Regions from separate parts of the Nocardiopsis sp. NPDC006139 genome, predicted to be linked through region 3. Evidence: predicted binding sites of a transcription regulator. Region 3 holds the regulator's gene; each other region holds the start of a gene.
What was found. The regulator LexA, encoded in region 3, represses DNA repair genes until DNA is damaged. The targets are predictions, from matches to a motif close to TCGAACANNTGTTCGA.
Positions count from the first base shown of each region.

Region 1: uvrA (excinuclease ABC subunit UvrA) is a predicted target of LexA. The motif match lies at 1,632-1,647, and genes of this name have one in related genera.
Region 2: ABZ249_RS19725 (Rv2578c family radical SAM protein) is a predicted target of LexA. The motif match lies at 2,376-2,391, and genes of this name have one in related genera.
Region 4: ruvC (crossover junction endodeoxyribonuclease RuvC) is a predicted target of LexA. The motif match lies at 2,021-2,036, and genes of this name have one in related genera.

Region 1 covers NZ_JBEXTT010000031.1:28,129-32,334, forward strand. Annotated here, with positions in the region: gene ABZ249_RS29310 (glycosyltransferase family 4 protein) at 1-104, shown strand, start outside; gene ABZ249_RS29315 (TerC family protein) at 514-1,542, shown strand; gene uvrA (excinuclease ABC subunit UvrA) at 1,898-4,206, shown strand, end outside.
Region 2 covers NZ_JBEXTT010000014.1:62,152-66,357, forward strand. Annotated here, with positions in the region: gene ABZ249_RS19710 (SRPBCC family protein) at 1-410, shown strand, start outside; gene ABZ249_RS19715 (dihydrofolate reductase family protein) at 499-1,095, opposite strand; gene ABZ249_RS19720 (methyltransferase domain-containing protein) at 1,311-2,060, shown strand; gene ABZ249_RS19725 (Rv2578c family radical SAM protein) at 2,401-3,480, shown strand; gene ABZ249_RS19730 (histidine phosphatase family protein) at 3,507-4,112, opposite strand.
Region 3 covers NZ_JBEXTT010000023.1:89,059-93,264, reverse strand. Annotated here, with positions in the region: gene ABZ249_RS26225 (hypothetical protein) at 1-75, shown strand, start outside; gene ABZ249_RS26220 (alpha/beta hydrolase) at 135-1,205, opposite strand; gene lexA (transcriptional repressor LexA) at 1,429-2,154, opposite strand; gene nrdR (transcriptional regulator NrdR) at 2,696-3,184, shown strand; gene ABZ249_RS26205 (vitamin B12-dependent ribonucleotide reductase) at 3,277-4,206, shown strand, end outside.
Region 4 covers NZ_JBEXTT010000006.1:230,868-235,073, reverse strand. Annotated here, with positions in the region: gene ruvB (Holliday junction branch migration DNA helicase RuvB) at 1-788, opposite strand, end outside; gene ruvA (Holliday junction branch migration protein RuvA) at 800-1,417, opposite strand; gene ruvC (crossover junction endodeoxyribonuclease RuvC) at 1,450-2,004, opposite strand; gene ABZ249_RS10325 (acetyl-CoA hydrolase/transferase C-terminal domain-containing protein) at 2,142-3,293, opposite strand; gene ABZ249_RS10320 (NUDIX domain-containing protein) at 3,430-4,206, shown strand, end outside.

The DNA of each region.
Region 1 (4,206 bases), on a different contig from region 3:
CGGACCTGCGGGCGCGGTCCGCCGCGGCGGCGCGCTCGCTGCCCGGCGAGGAGGACGCGGTGGCGGCGGCGTGCGCGGTGTACAAGTCGGTACTGGGGCGGTGACCCGGGAAAGGCGGCACGGGAAAAGCCGGTGACACGGGAAAAGGGAATGTCGGGGGCGTTTTGCGCCTTATATACCCGGATCCCCTGTTCGTTCGCCAGATATCTCCCAGGAGCGGATGATGTGTCCTGGGGGTCGTGCTACTTCGTCCTCTGCGCTACTTCTGCGGAGAGGGCGGATGTGGCATCGTGGTCACAGGTCGGGCGTGCACGGTCACATCGTGCGGCCGGTATCCTGGCCTGGCATGTGAGGGGAGTATCCCTGTCGCGGCGGTGTCGTCATCACGGAACACAAGGGCGTGTTCCCGGTACCGTCGGTTCGCCCCGGATTCCGAGGCGAGCGGGAGAGACCTCCGGCAGTTCGACGTGCGTGCAAACAGCCCGCGCGCACTGACCGGAGGAGTTAACGACAGTGAACGTACCCTTGTGGGTCTGGGTCGCCACGATCGGCGCCATGATCGCGATCCTGGTCATCGACCTCGCCATCGTGGACCACCCGTGGAGCAAGAAGAAGGGCCCCCAGGAGTTCGGGGTCAAGCAGGCGGCCTGGTGGGCCGCCTTCTACATCGGCATCGCCATCATCTTCGGCTTCGGTGTGTGGTACTACGGCGGTGCGACCGCCGGCGCGGAGTACTTCGCCGGGTTCGTCACCGAGAAGAGCCTGAGCGTCGACAACCTCTTCGTCTTCTACCTGCTGATGGGCTCCTTCGCGGTGCCCAAGAAGTACCAGCACGAGGTGCTGCTCATCGGCATCGTCATCGCGCTGATCATGCGCGGTATCTTCATCATCCTCGGCGCCCAGGTCATCAACGCCTGGAGCGAGGTCTTCTACCTGTTCGGCGCCTTCCTCATCTACACCGGGTACAAGATCGTCCGGGACCACATGAAGGGCGACGAGGAGGAGAAGGACTTCACCCAGACGCCGGTCGTGCGCCTGGTCAAGCGGTTCTGGCCGGTCACCGACGGCTACCACGGCGCGCACCTGACGGTGAAGCTCGACGGCAAGCGCCACATCACCCCGATGCTGCTGGTCATCCTGGCCATCGGCGTCATCGACCTGGTCTTCGCGGTCGACTCGATCCCGGCGATCTTCGGCCTCACCCAGGACGCCTACATCGTCTTCACCGCCAACGCCTTCGCCCTGCTGGGCCTGCGCCAGCTGTACTTCCTGCTGGCCGGCCTGATGGACCGCCTGGCCTACATCAGCTGGGGCCTGTCGGCGATCATGGTGTTCATCGGCATCAAGATGATCCTGCACGCGCTGCACGAGAACGGCGTGCACGTCCCGGAGATCAGCACCTCCCTGTCCCTGACGGTGATCATCGGCGTCATGGTGATCACGATCGCCGGCAGCCTGGTCAAGTCCGCGGCCGACAAGCGCAACGCCCCTCCCGCCGTCGAGGAGGAGGGCGAGAGGGACTCCGCGGCCGACCGCTCCTGACGGCCGTCCCGCGCTCCCGCCCGGGGGCGGTCCCGTTCAACGGGACCGCCCCCGGTTCTTCTTCCCCGGACCGCGCGAAAACCCGGACGTCGAACACCCGTTCGTCTATAGTGGACCCCGTATCGGCGTCGGGCATCAGGACACGGCACTTCTCCGTTGCGGAAGATTCCGTCGGCGGGGGTCGTTAGTCTTGACGGACGGGGAGGCCCACGCCCTCCCCACCCCCCTTCAGCGGCCCGGATCCGGGGCCGGGGCGGTCGTCCGGGGGACCCGACCGCCGAACACACGAACCGCGCACGGCAGGCCGACGCCCGACCGGTGCCCTGTGTGCCACAGCCGAAGGATGTCTGACTCGATGGTCGAACAACTGGTAGTCCGGGGTGCCCGGGAGCACAACCTCAAGGACGTGTCGCTGGACCTGCCCCGCGACGCCATGATCGTGTTCACCGGCCTGTCCGGTTCGGGCAAGTCCTCGCTGGCCTTCGACACGATCTTCGCCGAGGGGCAGCGCCGCTACGTCGAATCCCTGTCGGCGTACGCCCGCCAGTTCCTGGGCCAGATGGACAAGCCCGACGTGGACTTCATCGAGGGGCTGTCCCCGGCGGTGTCCATCGACCAGAAGTCCACCAGCCGCAACCCCCGCTCCACCGTCGGCACCATCACCGAGGTGTACGACTACCTGCGGCTGCTGTGGGCGCGCATCGGCGTCCCGCACTGCCCGCAGTGCCGCCGCGAGATCTCCCGGCAGAGCCCGCAGCAGATCGTGGACCGGGTGCTGGAGATGACCGAGGGCACCCGCTTCCAGGTGCTGGCCCCGGTGGTGCGCGGCCGCAAGGGCGAGTACCTCGAACTGTTCAAGGACCTGCAGTCCAAGGGGTACACCCGCGCGGTCGTGGACGGCCGGCCGGTGCGCCTGGACGAGGCGCCCAAGCTGGGCCGCTACGACAAGCACGACATCTCGGTGATCGTGGACCGGCTCTCCGTCAAGGAGTCCTCCCGCGGGCGGCTGACCGACTCGGTGGAGACCGCGCTCAAGCTGGCCGGCGGGACCATCGTGCTGGACTTCGTCGACCTGGCCGAGGACGACCCCGAGCGCGAGAAGGTCTTCTCCGAGCACCTGTACTGCCCCTACGACGACCTGTCCTTCGAGCAGTTGGAGCCGCGCTCCTTCTCCTTCAACGCCCCCTACGGCGCCTGCCCGGAGTGCTCGGGCCTGGGCACCCGCATGGAGGTCGACCCGGAGCTGATCGTCCCCGACCCGGCCAAGACCCTGGCCGAGGGCGCCCTGGCCCCCTGGTCGGGCGGCCCCAACGGCGGGTACTGGGAGCGGCTGCTCACCGCCCTGGGCGAGTCGGTCGGCTTCGTCCTGGACACCCCCTGGGAGAAGCTGCCCAAGCGCGCCCGCAAGGCGATCCTGGAGGGGCACGACACCCAGGTCCACGTCAGCTACCGCACCAAGTACAACCGCGAGCGGTCCTACTACACCGACTTCGAGGGCGTCATCCCCTGGGTCAAGCGCCGCTACACCGAGACCGAGAGCGACTACGGCCGCGAGCGCCTCGAGGGCTACATGCGCAGCGTGCCCTGCCCCGCCTGCGAGGGGACCCGGCTCAAGCCGGTGGTGCTCGCGGTGACCGTGGGCGGGCGGTCCATCGCCGAGGTGGCCTCGATGTCGCTGGCCGAGAGCGCCCGCTTCCTGGCCGACCTGCGGCTGTCGGACCGCGACGCGGTCATCGCCGCCCAGGTCCTCAAGGAGATCAACGCCCGGCTGGGCTTCCTGCTGGACGTGGGCCTGGACTACCTCAGCCTGGCCCGCTCCTCCGGTTCGCTCTCGGGCGGCGAGGCCCAACGCATCCGGCTGGCCACCCAGATCGGCTCGGGCCTGGTGGGCGTGCTCTACGTGCTGGACGAGCCCTCCATCGGCCTGCACCAGCGCGACAACGCCCGCCTGCTGGAGACCCTCCAGCGGCTGCGCGACATCGGCAACACGCTCATCGTCGTGGAACACGACGAGGACACCATCCGCGCCGCCGACTGGGTGGTCGACATCGGCCCCGGCGCGGGCGAGCACGGCGGCCACGTGGTGGTGTCGGGCATCGTGGACGAGCTGCTCACCAACGAGGCGTCGCTCACCGGCGACTACCTGTCCGGGCGCCGCTCCATCGACCTGCCGGCGGTGCGCCGACCGCTCACCAAGGGGCACGAGCTGGTCGTCAAGGGCGCCCGCGAGAACAACCTGCGCGACATCGACGTGGCCTTCCCGCTGGGGGTGTTCACCGCCGTCACCGGGGTGTCGGGCTCGGGCAAGTCCACGCTGGTCAACGAGATCCTGTACAAGGCGCTGGCCAAGGAGCTCAACGGGGCGCGCGACGTCCCGGGCCGGCACGTGCGGGTCAACGGCCTGAACAAGGTCGACAAGGTCGTGCACGTGGACCAGAGCCCCATCGGGCGCACGCCGAGGTCCAACCCGGCCACCTACTCGGGGGTCTTCGACCACATCCGCAAGCTGTTCGCGCAGACCACCGACGCCAAGACGCGCGGCTACCAGCCGGGCCGGTTCTCGTTCAACGTCAAGGGCGGGCGCTGCGAGGCCTGCTCCGGCGACGGCACGCTCAAGATCGAGATGCAGTTCCTGCCGGACGTCTACGTGCCCTGCGAGGTGTG
Region 2 (4,206 bases), on a different contig from region 3:
TGTGGCTGCGGGACCTGGTGGTGCACGAGCCGCTGAACGGGGTGCACGGAGAGCTCGGCACCGAGTCTCGGGTCGTGATGCGGTCGGGGAAGCAGGAACTCGAATGCGTCGAGACGATCACCCGCCGGGAGCCGGCGGACCTGCGCGCGATCCCCGAGGGGACCGTCGTCCACTTCGACCGCGAGATCGTCGGCGCGGGCATGTGGAGCGTCGTGCGCGATTCGCTGACCGAGGCCGGCCCGGAGGCGACGCTCTGGGAGAGCGAGAGCGAGTACCGGTTCAGCGGCCTGCTGATGCGGCTGGTGGCGCTCCTCATGCCCGGCGCCTTCCACAAGCAGTCGCAGCGGCACATGGAGGACTTCAAGGCGTTCGCCGAGCAGGGGAGGGACGTCCGCGAGGAGAGGGGCTGACCGGCCGCCGCCCGGTGCGGCCACGCCCTGCCGGAGGCGGTGGTGGCGCGGGGCGCGGCCGTGGCGGCCGCGTCCGGGCCGCCCCGGTTCACGCGCGGGCGTATTCGGTGACGGCCACCCCGTTGTCGAACACCTGCCGGTCCACGACGGTGAACAGGCCGGGGTCGAAGCCGCCCTCGACCAGGGGGACGCCCGCCCCGGCCAGCACCGGGTAGCTCTTGAGCACCAGGCGGTCGATCTCCGCCAGGAGGACCCCCGCCAGCTTCCCGCCGCCGCACAGCCAGATGTCCAGGTCGGAGTCCTCCTCCTTGAGCGCCCGCACCAGGCCGACGGGGTCGCGGTCCACGACGGTGACCTCCGGGGCCGAGACCGGCCCCAGGGTCGTGGAGAGCACGTACTGGCGCAGGTGAGCGTAGGGGCTCTCGATGCCGTGGTCGTAGGCGGCCCGGTAGGTGCCCAGCCCCATGACCACCGTGTCGAAGCGGAGGTTGGGGGCGTCGGCCAGTCCGGAGGCCTCGCGGCCGGCGGTGGGGGTGGCCTCGGGGTAGTGGGCGTCGACCCAGGCGTTGTAGGCGGCCGAGCGCTCCTCATCGGCCAGCGGGGCGAAGAAGAAGTCGAACTCGCCCGCGGGTCCGGCGATGCGCCCGTCGAGGGAGACGGCGGCGTAGTAGACGAGCTCACGCATGAAACCACTCCATTCAAAGTACTCCACTTGCAGTGGTCATGACTGTAACAGAACCTCCGGCCCGCCGACAGCCGACGGCCGGGGCTCCCGCCCGCGGGCGCGGGCGCGCGGAGCGGGGCGGCCGGGCACCGTCGCGGGCCCGGCGGCGCGGGCGCGGACACGCGGTGCCGGAGCCGCGTTGTGCCGCCACGCCGGGGTGGGCGAGGATGCCCGGTATGCCGAACCCGCCCGAAGACCACGCCGCGCCCGCCCGCCCGACCCGGATGAACGACTACGACCACCTGGCCGCGGGCTACGACTCCGAGAACGCGTCCAACATCATGAACGCCTACTACGAACGGCCCGCGATCCTGGCCCTGGCCGGGGACGTCGCCGGCCGCCGGGTCCTCGACGCCGGCTGCGGTTCCGGCCCGCTGTTCGCCGCGCTGCGCGACCGGGGCGCCCTCGTGAGCGGCATCGACCTCAGCCCCGGCATGCTCGCGTTGGCCGAGCGCAGGCTGGGCGGGGAGGCGGACCTGCGGGTGGCGGACCTGCGCGACCCGCTCCCCTTCCCCGACGGCGCGTTCGACGACGTCGTGGCGTCGCTGGTGCTGCACTACCTCCGGGACTGGGGCCCGACACTGGCCGAGTTCCGGCGCGTGCTGACGGCCGGAGGCCGCCTCATCATGTCCGTCGACCACCCCTTCGCCGTCCACGCCGTCCAGCGGGCGGCCGGGAAGAAGACCGACTACTTCGCGACCCACCACTGGACCGAGGAGTGGACCATGGGCGGCCTGACCGCGACCATGGGCTTCTGGAACCGGCCGCTGCACGCCATGACGGACGCCTTCACCGCGGCCGGCTTCCGGATCTCCGCCATCAGCGAACCGCTGCCCGACCCGGCCGCCCGCGAGCTGTTCCCCGACGACTTCCGCGTCCTGTCCACCAGCCCGGCCTTCCTGTTCTTCGTCCTGGAGGCCGCCTGACGGCCCTGACCACCCGGCCTCGGCCCTGCCCCTGGACCGGATGTACCGCATCCTCGCCGCCGCCGGGCTGTGAACCCGCCGGGGCGGGCCAGGCCCCGCCGAACACGCGGAGCGCACGGAGCCGGGGCCGACGGGAACGGGGTCCCCCGGCGGCCCCCGCCCCTCCCCCGGCCCACCGGCACGATTTTTCTCCCTCCCGGAGCATCGGCCCGCCCCCCTCGGAAACCCCTGCCGCTTCTGGGAAACCGGTCCGGGCCGCGCCGGCGCCGGGCCGTCCGAACGCCCCGTCCGGCGTTCGAACCACTCGACAGCTGTTCGAAAACATGTTCGAATCACAGGCATGCACTGGGAGAACCTGAGAGAGGGAACCACGACCGTCGAACAGACCGGGCTGTTCGACCACACGCCGCCCCCGGTCCGGGGCACCGGGCGGGCGGGGCTGCACACGGCCGGGCCCGGGCCGGTACGGGCGGGACAGGACGGTGGCCCCGTCGCGATCGAGGTCCGGGCCCGGTCCATCATCAACCGGGTCCCCGGCGACTCCCCCCTGTTCCGCTGGAGCGTGAACCCCTACCGCGGCTGTTCGCACGCCTGCGTGTACTGCTTCGCCCGGCGCACCCACGAATACCTGGACCTGGACAGCGGCCACGACTTCGATACCCGCATCGTCGTCAAGGTCAACGCCGGCGAACGGCTGCGCGCCGAGCTCGCCCGCCCCTCCTGGCGCGGGGAGCACATCGCGATGGGCACCAACACCGACCCCTACCAGCGCGCCGAGGGCCGCTACCGGCTCATGCCGCAGATCATCGCCGCCCTGCGCGACGCCGCCAACCCCTTCTCGATCCTCACCAAGGGCACGCTGGTCCTGCGCGACCTGGACCTGCTCGAACAGGCGGCCCGTGTCACCGAGGTCGGAATGGCGGTCTCGGTGGGCTCCGTGGACGAGGCCGTGTGGCGCACGGTGGAGCCGGGGACCCCGAGCCCGCGGGCCCGCCTGGACGTGGTGCGCCGCCTGGCCGAACGCGGCCTGGAGTGCTCGGTGCTGATGGCGCCGATCCTGCCCGGCCTGACCGACTCGGCCGAACAGATCGAGGAGACCGTCGCCGCCATCGCCGAGGCGGGGGCCGCCCGCGTCACCCCGATCGTGCTGCACCTGCGGCCCGGCGCCCGCGAGTGGTACCGAGCCTGGCTCTCCCGCGAGCACCCGCGGCTGCTTCCGCTGTACCGCAAGCTCTACGCCCGGGGCTCCTACACGCCCGACTCCTACCAGCGGATCGTCACCACGGCCGTGCGCGAGATCGCCGACCGCCACGGCCTGAACCGCCCGGACCCCGCCCACCGCGCCCGCGCCCCGGAGCGGCCCGCCGCGGCCCCGGCCGACCGGCGCCCCGAACAGCTCGCCCTGGGCTTCCCCGGCTGAGGCCCGCCCCCTCGCCGCCCCGGCGCTCAGGGCCGGCCGCCGCCCGCGAACCCCGTCCACCGCAGCCCGGCGGGCAGGTGGGACATGTCGTTGAACATCACGACGGCCGGGGGTCCGTCGTCGCTGAATTCGACCACCGTGAGGGAGGCGTTCGCGACGCCCGCCAGGGACATCCATTGCGCGGGCGGCGCGTTCAATACCTCGCGGACGATCCAGGCGATCGGGTACGCGTGCGTCACCACCACTTCGTGCGTCGCGCGCCGCCCTCGGCCGTTGGGCCCGCAGAACCGTGCCGTCGAAGCGTCCGCGGTCCTTCGCCCGGCATCGGCTTCGCCGCGGTCGTAACCGTCGAAGAACCCCTTCCACGAGGGCGGCACGTCCTCGGGTCCGGGGACGAACGGAACGTTGTCCACGAGTTCGGCCGCCTCGTCGACCAGCACGCGCGGCATCTCGGCCGCGATGATGCGGGCGCTGTCCACCGCGCGCGGCAGCGGGGAGTGCCAGACGGCGTCGACGGGCGCCCCGGCGAGCCGCCGCCCGAGCAGCCGGGCCTGCTCCCGGCCGTCGGCGGTCACCTGTCCCAGGGCGTCGGCCGCTCCGTGGCGTACGAGGTAGAGGGTGCGCTGGGCCACGGTTCGGGCCCCTTTCTCCCAGGGGGTCGGAGGAATTCTCGCGACGGGCCGGGCGGTGGGCCCGCCTGCCGCGCGGCGGCCATCCTATCCGCCG
Region 3 (4,206 bases):
TCCGCCGGCGCCGAGGAGATCGCCCGCGCCACCGTGGACGCCCTTCCCGAGGAGATCACCGCCGAGGGCGACTGACCCGCCCCGGCGGATCGGGCCGCGGCGACGGACGCGCCGTCACCGCGGTCCGCCGCCGGTCACCAGGCGGTGTCGACGAATTCCGCCAGCGCCGGGGCGACCTGTGGGGCGAAGGGGCGCTCGGCGTCCAGCACCGTCGCCCCCGGCCCGTCCTCGTAGACGCGGAAGATGTGGTCGGCGTCGGGGATGTCCACCCGCTCGGCCTCGGGCAGGCCGGTCATCAGCCGGTCCACCTCCTCGCCGGTGATCTGGGCGTCGGCCTCGCCCCACAGCACCAGGACGGGGGTGTCCTCGGGCAGTTCCGCGGCCAGCTCCACCGGGTCCATCCGGTCCATCCGGGCCAGGAACCCGGTGTTCTGCGGCGAGTACAGGGTGCCGACGACGCCGGTGAGGTCGTCGGGGACCTCCCGGCCGCCGCGCACCGCGGCCCGACCGGCGCGGGCGTCGGAGAGCATGGTCACCGCCTCCGTCTCGGTGAGCTGCCCCGCCGCCTCGACCGCGCGCACCTGCTCGGTGAGCTGGCGGTCCAGCACGTCCAGGTAGCGGTCGCCCACCGGGGCGGCCAGCACCAGGGCCGGTGCGGCGTCCACCAGGGTGTGGGCGCGCAGCGCGTAGAGGGAGCCCTCGCTGTGCCCGACCACCGCGGTGCGGGCCGGGTCCACCTCGCTCTGCCCCACCAGCGCCTCGTAGGCCGCGGCCATCTGGGCGTCGAACACGTCCGGGTCCACCGGGGCGTCCGGGTCGAGGCCGCCCAGTCCGGTCTCGCCGCTGCCGAGCTTGTCGTAGCGCAGGGAGGCCACCCCCGACTCGGCCAGGAGGCGGGCGAAGTTGAGGTTGGTGTTCGCGTCGGGGCGCATGTCGGCGTTGCCGTCGCGGTCGGTGGGGCCGCTGCCCGAGACGATCAGCGCGCCCGGTACCGGGCCGGACGTGTCCGCGGGCAGGGTGAGGGTGGCGAACACCTCGATCCCGTCCACGGTGAAGCTCAGCTCCCGCTCGGAACCCGCCACCCCGGGCGGCGGGGCGGCCTCCTCCTCGGCCGGAGCGCAGGCGGAGGTCGACAGCAGGGCCGCGGCCGCGGCGACCGCCACGGCGCGCCCTCGGACACGCGGGAAGACGAGGGAAGCGAACACCCCCATAGCCTAGGCGCCCGGGAGGACGCCCGATGCCCCGGGCGGCCCGGAGCGGCGGGGGCCGCCACCCGTGTCCGGGACGGCCACCGGCCGCCGCCGCGGCGGCCCGCCGGTCGCACCCGTGGCCCCGCACGGGTGCGACATGTCCCGTACCGCCCGCGGACCCGCGCCCGGCGCCGCCCGGCGGGGCGGACCGGCCGGGGGACGACCGGGGGCGTACCGCTCAGACGCGGCGCATCACGGTGACGACCTTGCCCAGGATGGTGGCCGCGTCGCCGTTGATCGGCTCGTAGGCGTCGTTGCGCGGCATCAGCCACACGTGCCCGTCCTCGGTGCGGCGCAGCACCTTGACCGTGGCCTCCTCGTCCAGCAGCGCCGCGACGATGTCCCCGTTCTCGGCGTCCGGCTGCTGGCGGACCACCACCATGTCCCCGTCGGTGATGGCGGCGTCGGTCATCGAGTCGCCGACCACGGTGAGCATGAACAGCCGGCCCTCGCCGACCAGCTGCCGCGGCAGCGACAGCACGTCCTCCACCGACTCCTCGGCCAGGATGGGGCCGCCCGCGGCGATCCGCCCCACCAGGGGCACCCGGGCGGCGTGCGCCGGGTCGGACTCCTCGGCGGCGACCAGCGCGCGCACCCCGGGGCGGCCCGGCTGGCGCAGCTCCACGGCCCGCGGCCGGTTCTGGTCGCGGTACAGGTACCCCTTGCGCTGGAGCACCTTGAGCTGGTGCGCGACGCTGGAGGGGCTGGACAGGCCGACCGACTCCCCGATCTCCCTGATCGACGGCGGGTAGCCGCGCTCGCGCAGGTACCGCTGGATACAGTTCAGGACGCTCTGCTGGCGGGCGGTGAGCTTGGGCGCCTCCTCGGGCGCGCCCGCCTCGCCCACGGGCGCGAGAACGGTGGTGGTTGCGGAATCCAGGGGTCCGGGATTCTCCTCCGGCACGGCCGGCCTCCTCGGCATCGGTTCGGTCAGGGCCTGCTTGCACGACTGGCCACCACCGGTCTGCGACCGCTCCGGACCCTGTGTCCACGTGATGGCGAAACCGGCGTGAAATCAAGGCCAACGTTAGTCGTTGCGCACGGTGATATCAAACAAGCGTTCGAGGCCTGTGGGCAATTGCCGAGAGGATTTTCCGCGGCGCTTTTCCGGCCTCACTTACGTGTGTACACGTGTTCACGTCGCGTCGCCCCCGGAATGGCGGAAGATGTGCCGTCGGGTTCGAGAACGGGGGGATGCGGGGCGGATCACCCCCGGGCAAGGGCTCGACCGAAAACCCCGAGCCGCGCCGTGGAAGGGGATTCGCGGCGATATCCTGGGCGGCGCGCGGCTGTGACACGCGGGGCGCGCGAAAGTTGCGGTTCGTCCGACCCTCCGACTAGGTTCGACCACAACATCTGGTGTCGCTGTTTGAGGCGTCGGCCCAGGAGTTGTGGTTAAGTAGACCCAGGGTTGTCAGTTCGGCGAGGGAAGCAGGTGAGCCGGGATGCACTGTCCGTTCTGCCGCCATCCGGACACCCGGGTGATCGACAGCAGGTCCACCGACGACGGCGCGGCCATCCGCCGCCGCCGTTCCTGTCCTGCCTGCGAACGCCGTTTCACCACACAGGAGACCGTCCTGCTGATGGTCGCCAAGCGCTCCGGCGTCACCGAGCCCTTCAGCCGGACCAAGATCATCGCCGGGGTCCGCCGGGCCTGCCAGGGCCGCCCGGTCTCCGAGGACGCGCTGGCCAAGCTCGGCCAGCAGGTCGAGGAGGAGATCCGCGGCCGCGGCGTCGCGGAGGTCCCGGCCCACGAGATCGGCCTGGCCATCCTGGGCCCCATGCGCGACCTCGACGAGGTCGCCTACCTGCACTTCGCCAGTGTCTACCGCGGTTTCGAGAGCCTCGCCGACTTCGAGGCCGAGATCGCCAGCCTGCGCAGCGACCGCGAGGCCGAGGCCCGGGCCAAGGAAGAGGCCGACACTACGGCCTGACGCACCGCTCCCCGGGGGCGCCGAGGGAACGCCCCCGAGCGACGGTTCCGCGCGCGGGCCGCGCCCGCGCCCTATCTTCGGGGGACTCCGCCATGACGGAAACCACCAGCGGATCGACGGGACGCAAGGGCAAGGGGAGGCGCAAGGGGCTGAAGATCCCGCGGATCTTCACCACCGAAGGCGTTCATCCCTACGACACCCTGGAATGGGAGCGCCGGGACGTCGTCATGACGAACTGGCGCGACGGAACGGTGAACTTCGAACAGCGCGGGGTCGAGTTCCCCTCGACCTGGTCGATGAACGCCACACAGATCGTCGCCGGGAAATACTTCCGGGGCGCGCTCGGCACCCCGGAACGGGAGTGGAGCCTCAAGCAGCTCATCGACCGGGTCGTCGGCGTCTACACCCGCACCGGCCGCGAGCACGGGTACTTCGCCGGCGAGGCCGACGCCGAGGTCTTCGACCACGAACTCAAGTACGCGCTCGCCCACCAGCTCTTCAGCTTCAACTCACCCGTCTGGTTCAATGTCGGAACCCGCGCGAAGGCCCAGGTGAGCGCCTGCTTCATCCTGTCGGTCGACGACACCATGGAGTCGATCCTCGACTGGTACAAGGAGGAGGGGATCATCTTCAAGGGCGGCTCGGGGGCGGGGGTCAACCTCTCCCGGATCCGCTCCAGCAGGGAACTGCTCTCCTCCGGGGGCAGCGCCTCGGGGCCCGTGTCGTTCATGCGCGGCGCCGACGCCTCCGCGGGCACCATCAAGTCCGGCGGGGCCACCCGGCGGGCCGCCAAGATGGTGGTGCTCGACGTCGACCACCCCGACATCGGGGAGTTCATCGACACCAAGGCGCACGAGGAGCGCAAGATCCGGGCGCTGCGCGACGCCGGGTTCGACATGGACCTGGGCGGCGCCGACATGGCCAGCGTCCAGTACCAGAACGCCAACAACTCGGTGCGGGTCTCCGACGCGTTCATGCGCGCCGTCGAGGACGGCGGGCGCTTCGGCCTGGTCGCCCGCACC
Region 4 (4,206 bases), on a different contig from region 3:
GTGTCCAGGGACATGATCCCGTCGCCGCGCACCTCGGCGTAGTCGCGGACCCGGCGCAGCAGCCGGTTGGCGATGCGGGGCGTGCCGCGCGAGCGCCCGGCGATCTCGCGGGCGGCGTCCTCGGCCAGCGGGACGCCGAGCAGCCCGGCCGAGCGGTGCAGGATGCGCTCCAGCTCCTCGGCCGAGTAGAAGTCCATGTGGGCGGTGAACCCGAACCGGTCGCGCAGCGGGGCGGGCAGCATCCCGGCCCGGGTGGTGGCGCCGACCAGGGTGAAGGGGGCGATCTCCAGGGGGATGGCGGTGGCGCCGGGTCCCTTGCCCACGACCACGTCGACCCGGAAGTCCTCCATGGCGACGTAGAGCATCTCCTCGGCGGGGCGGGCCATCCGGTGGATCTCGTCCAGGAACAGCACCTCGCCCTCCTGGAGGGTGGACAGCACCGCGGCCAGGTCGCCGGAGCGCTCGATGGCGGGGCCGGAGGTGATGCGCAGGGGGGAGCCCAGCTCGGCGGCGATGATCATGGCCAGGGTGGTCTTGCCCAGGCCCGGGCCGCCGGACATGAGGATGTGGTCGGGGGCGCGGTTGCGCTTGCGGGCGCTGTCCAGGACCAGGGAGAGCTGTTCGCGCACCCGTTCCTGGCCGACGAACTCGTCGAGCGCGCGCGGCCGCAGGGCGCCCTCCAGCCGGCGCTCGTCGGCTCCGGCCTCGGAGGAGACGGCCTCCCGGGCGTACGGCCCGGGGAGGTCCCGGTCCGCCGGTCCCGTCGGTCGGTCGTGGTCGTCGTACACGGTGGGCCCTCCTAGGCGCGGCTGAGGGTGCGCAGGGCGCTGCGCAGCAGGACGGCGACGTCGGCGGTCTCCTCGGCCTGGGGCGCGACGGCGGCGGCCGCGGCCTCGGCGTCCTTGGCGGACCAGCCCAGGTTGACCAGGCCGGAGACCACCTGGGTGCGCCAGGCGCCGTTGGGCCCGGCCCCGGCGCCGTCCGGGACCGGCGGCAGGGTGCCGTCGGTGAAGACGGGCGGGTCGATCTTCCCGCGCAGCTCCAGGACGATGCGCTGGGCGCCCTTCTTGCCGATGCCCGGGACCCGGGTCAGGGCGTTGGTGTCCTCGGTGGCCACGGCGTGGCGCAGGGAGTCGGGGCTGTGCACCGAGAGCATGGCCAGGGCCAGCCGGGGGCCGACCCCGGAGGCGGTCTGGAGCTGCTCGAACAGGTGCTTCTCGTCGTCGTCGGCGAATCCGAAGAGGGTGAGGGAGTCCTCGCGCACGACGAGGCTGGTGGCGACGGTGCCGGTCTCCCCCACGTGCAGGCGGGACAGGGCGCTCGGGGTGCACTGCACGGACATGCCGACCCCGCCGACGTCGATGACGGCGCTGCCGGCGCCGCGTGCGGCCACCCGGCCGGTGAGGAACGCGATCATGTCATGGGGGCACCGGGTGCCCTTCTCCTTCCCTAGGGGCGGGCGCCGCGGGCGCGGCGGGCCAGTTCGACCTTGCGGGCGAAGTCCTGCTGTGCCTGGGCCACCCGGGCCTGGGCGCCGCCGCGCCAGATGTGGCAGATGGCCAGGGCGACCGCGTCGGCCGCGTCGGCGGGGCGGGGCGGGCCGTCGAGTCCGAGGATACGCGCGACCATGGTGCCGACCTGCGCCTTGTCCGCGCGGCCGCTGCCGGTGATGGCGGCCTTGGCCTCGCTGGGGGTGTGCAGGGCGACGGGCAGGCCGCGGCGGGCGGCGCAGACCAGGGCGATGCCGCTGGCCTGGGCGGTGCCCATGACGGTGCTGAGGTTGTGCTGGGCGAAGACCCGCTCGACGGCGACGGCGTCGGGGCGGACCTCGTCGAGCCAGCGCTCGATGCCGCGCTCGACGCCCAGCAGGCGCTGGGGCAGGTCCTCGTCGGGGGAGGTGCGGATGGCGTCGGCGCCGATGAGGCTCAGGGGGCGGCCGATGGCGCCCTCGACGGCGCCGACGCCGCACCGGGTGAGCCCCGGGTCGATTCCCAGCACGCGCACGCGCCCCACACCTTTCTCGAACGTTCGTTCGCACCATGCTAATGCCGCGGGACGACAGGAGTCCCGCGCCCGGCCCGGCGTGTCTCGGGGGCCGTGCCGGTCGAGCGTACCGGGGCCCGGGGACGGGGCGGGGGCGTTCAGGCGCGGCCGGTCCCCCACAGGTCGGCCAGGGCGGCGCGGCGCTCGGCCCGGGAGAGGCCGCGCAGGTCGGCGACGCCGCGCTCGGTGACCACGACCTCCACGTCCTGGGAGGGGGTGGTGACCGGCCGGGAGAGGCGTTCGACCAGGGTGGAACGGCCGCGGTGGCGGGTGGGGACGGCGATGACGCTGAGCCCGCCGACGGAGCGGGTGGCGGCCGCGGCGTAGTCGGAGTGGCCGCCGATGCCGCCGAGCACGCCCCGGGCGGTGCCCTCGACGTTGACCTGGCCGTCGTGGTCGATCTCCACCGCGGTGTTGACGGCGACGAAGGGGTCGGCGGACAGGCGGCCGGGGGCCAGGACGTGTTCCACGGAGTGCAGCAGGGGGCGGCCGTCGGCCCAGGCGTGCAGGCGCGGGCCGCCGACGAGGTACATGCCCACGGGGTCGCCCAGCAGCAGGCCGCGCTCGTCGAGGTCGACGGCGGCCTCGGGCAGCGGCCCGGAGTCGATGCGCACGGGGACCCGCAGCTCGGCGGCCAGGGCGGCGGGCACGGGGCCGAAGCCGAGCTGGAGGCGGGCGCCGGCGGGGATGAGGGGCGCCAGGTGGCGGGCGATGGCGGCCTGGTCGGGGCCGGTGGGCGAGGGGCGCAGGGTCCCGGCGGTGCGGTCGCTCTCCCCGATGACGACGACGCGGTCGGCGGGCAGCGGCGGCCCGGCGTCGGCGCGGGGCAGGTTCGGCGAGACCACCCCGGCGACCAGGGCGCCCGCCTCGACGGCGGTGCGCAGCCAGCCGGCCTCGCTGCCGAAGGCGTACCCGCCGGGCACCGGGACCACCGAGGCGACGAGCAGGTCGGGACGCCACAGGCCGTGCAGCAGGGCGGGGACGGCGGACATGCGCACCGGCGGGTGGGCGATGAGGCCGCGGTCGACGTGGTCGCGCAGGCCCCAGCCGGGCATGACGGTGCGGGCGTCGGCGAACGCGGCGGGGTCGAGCCCGGGGTCGGCCTCGGGGACCCAGCCCAGGACGAGGCGGACGCCGCCGGCGCGCGCGGCGGCCGCGCACAGGTCGGCGGTGACGCTCCGCGGGGCGCCGAACCCGTCGCCCAGGGCGACGGTCGCGCCCGGTCCCACCAGGTCCGCCAGGCTCTCCACGCTCTCCCCTTCCGCCGGACCGACCGTACCGGACCGGGCGGCCCGGCCGGGAAAAGGGGGTGGACTCCGCGGCGGGGGCCGTGCTAAGTTCTTCTCGAAGCGAGAAAAACTCACTCTGAGAAGAACTGGACCGACCATGGTGGACGACGGGATGCGGCGGGACGCGGACGAACGGGAGTTCCTGGCCGCCTACGACCCGCACGCCTACGCCCCCGTCGCGGTGACCGTCGACGTCGTGGCGATGACCATCCGCGCCCGGGAGCCGCTGGTGCTGCTGGTCCGCCGGGGCGCCAGCCCGCAGAAGGGCCGGTGGGCGCTGCCCGGCGGCTTCGTCCGGGCCGAGGACGACCCCCGGGGGCCCGCCGACCCCGACCTGCCCGACGCCGCGCTGCGCGTCCTGGCCGAGAAGACCGCCCTGCCCACCACCCTGCACCTGGAGCAGCTGGGCACCTACGGCGCCCGCGGCCGCGACCCCCGCATGCGGGTCTTCTCGGTGGCGTACATGCTGCTCGCCCCCGACCTGCCCGACCCCGAGCAGGGCCGCGACACCGCCGAGGCCGCCTGGGTCCCCTGGCGCGACCTCGGGCACGGCGGCACCGCGCGGTACGAGCCCGCCTTCGACCACGCGCGGATCATCGCCGACGCCGTCGAGCGGGCCCGCGCCAAGCTGGAGTACACCTCCCTGGCCACCGCGTTCCTGCCGCCGGTGTTCACCATCACCGACCTGCGCGAGGTGTACGAGGCGGTGTGGGACCGGTCCCTGCACGCCGCCAACTTCCACCGCAAGATCCTCGCCGCCCCCGGCTTCGTCCGGGACACCGGGGAGCTCGCCGACCGCGGCGGCTCCGGCGGGGGCCGCCGCCCCCGCCTGTACCGGGCGGGCGGCACCGCCGCCCTGCACCCGCCGCTGCTC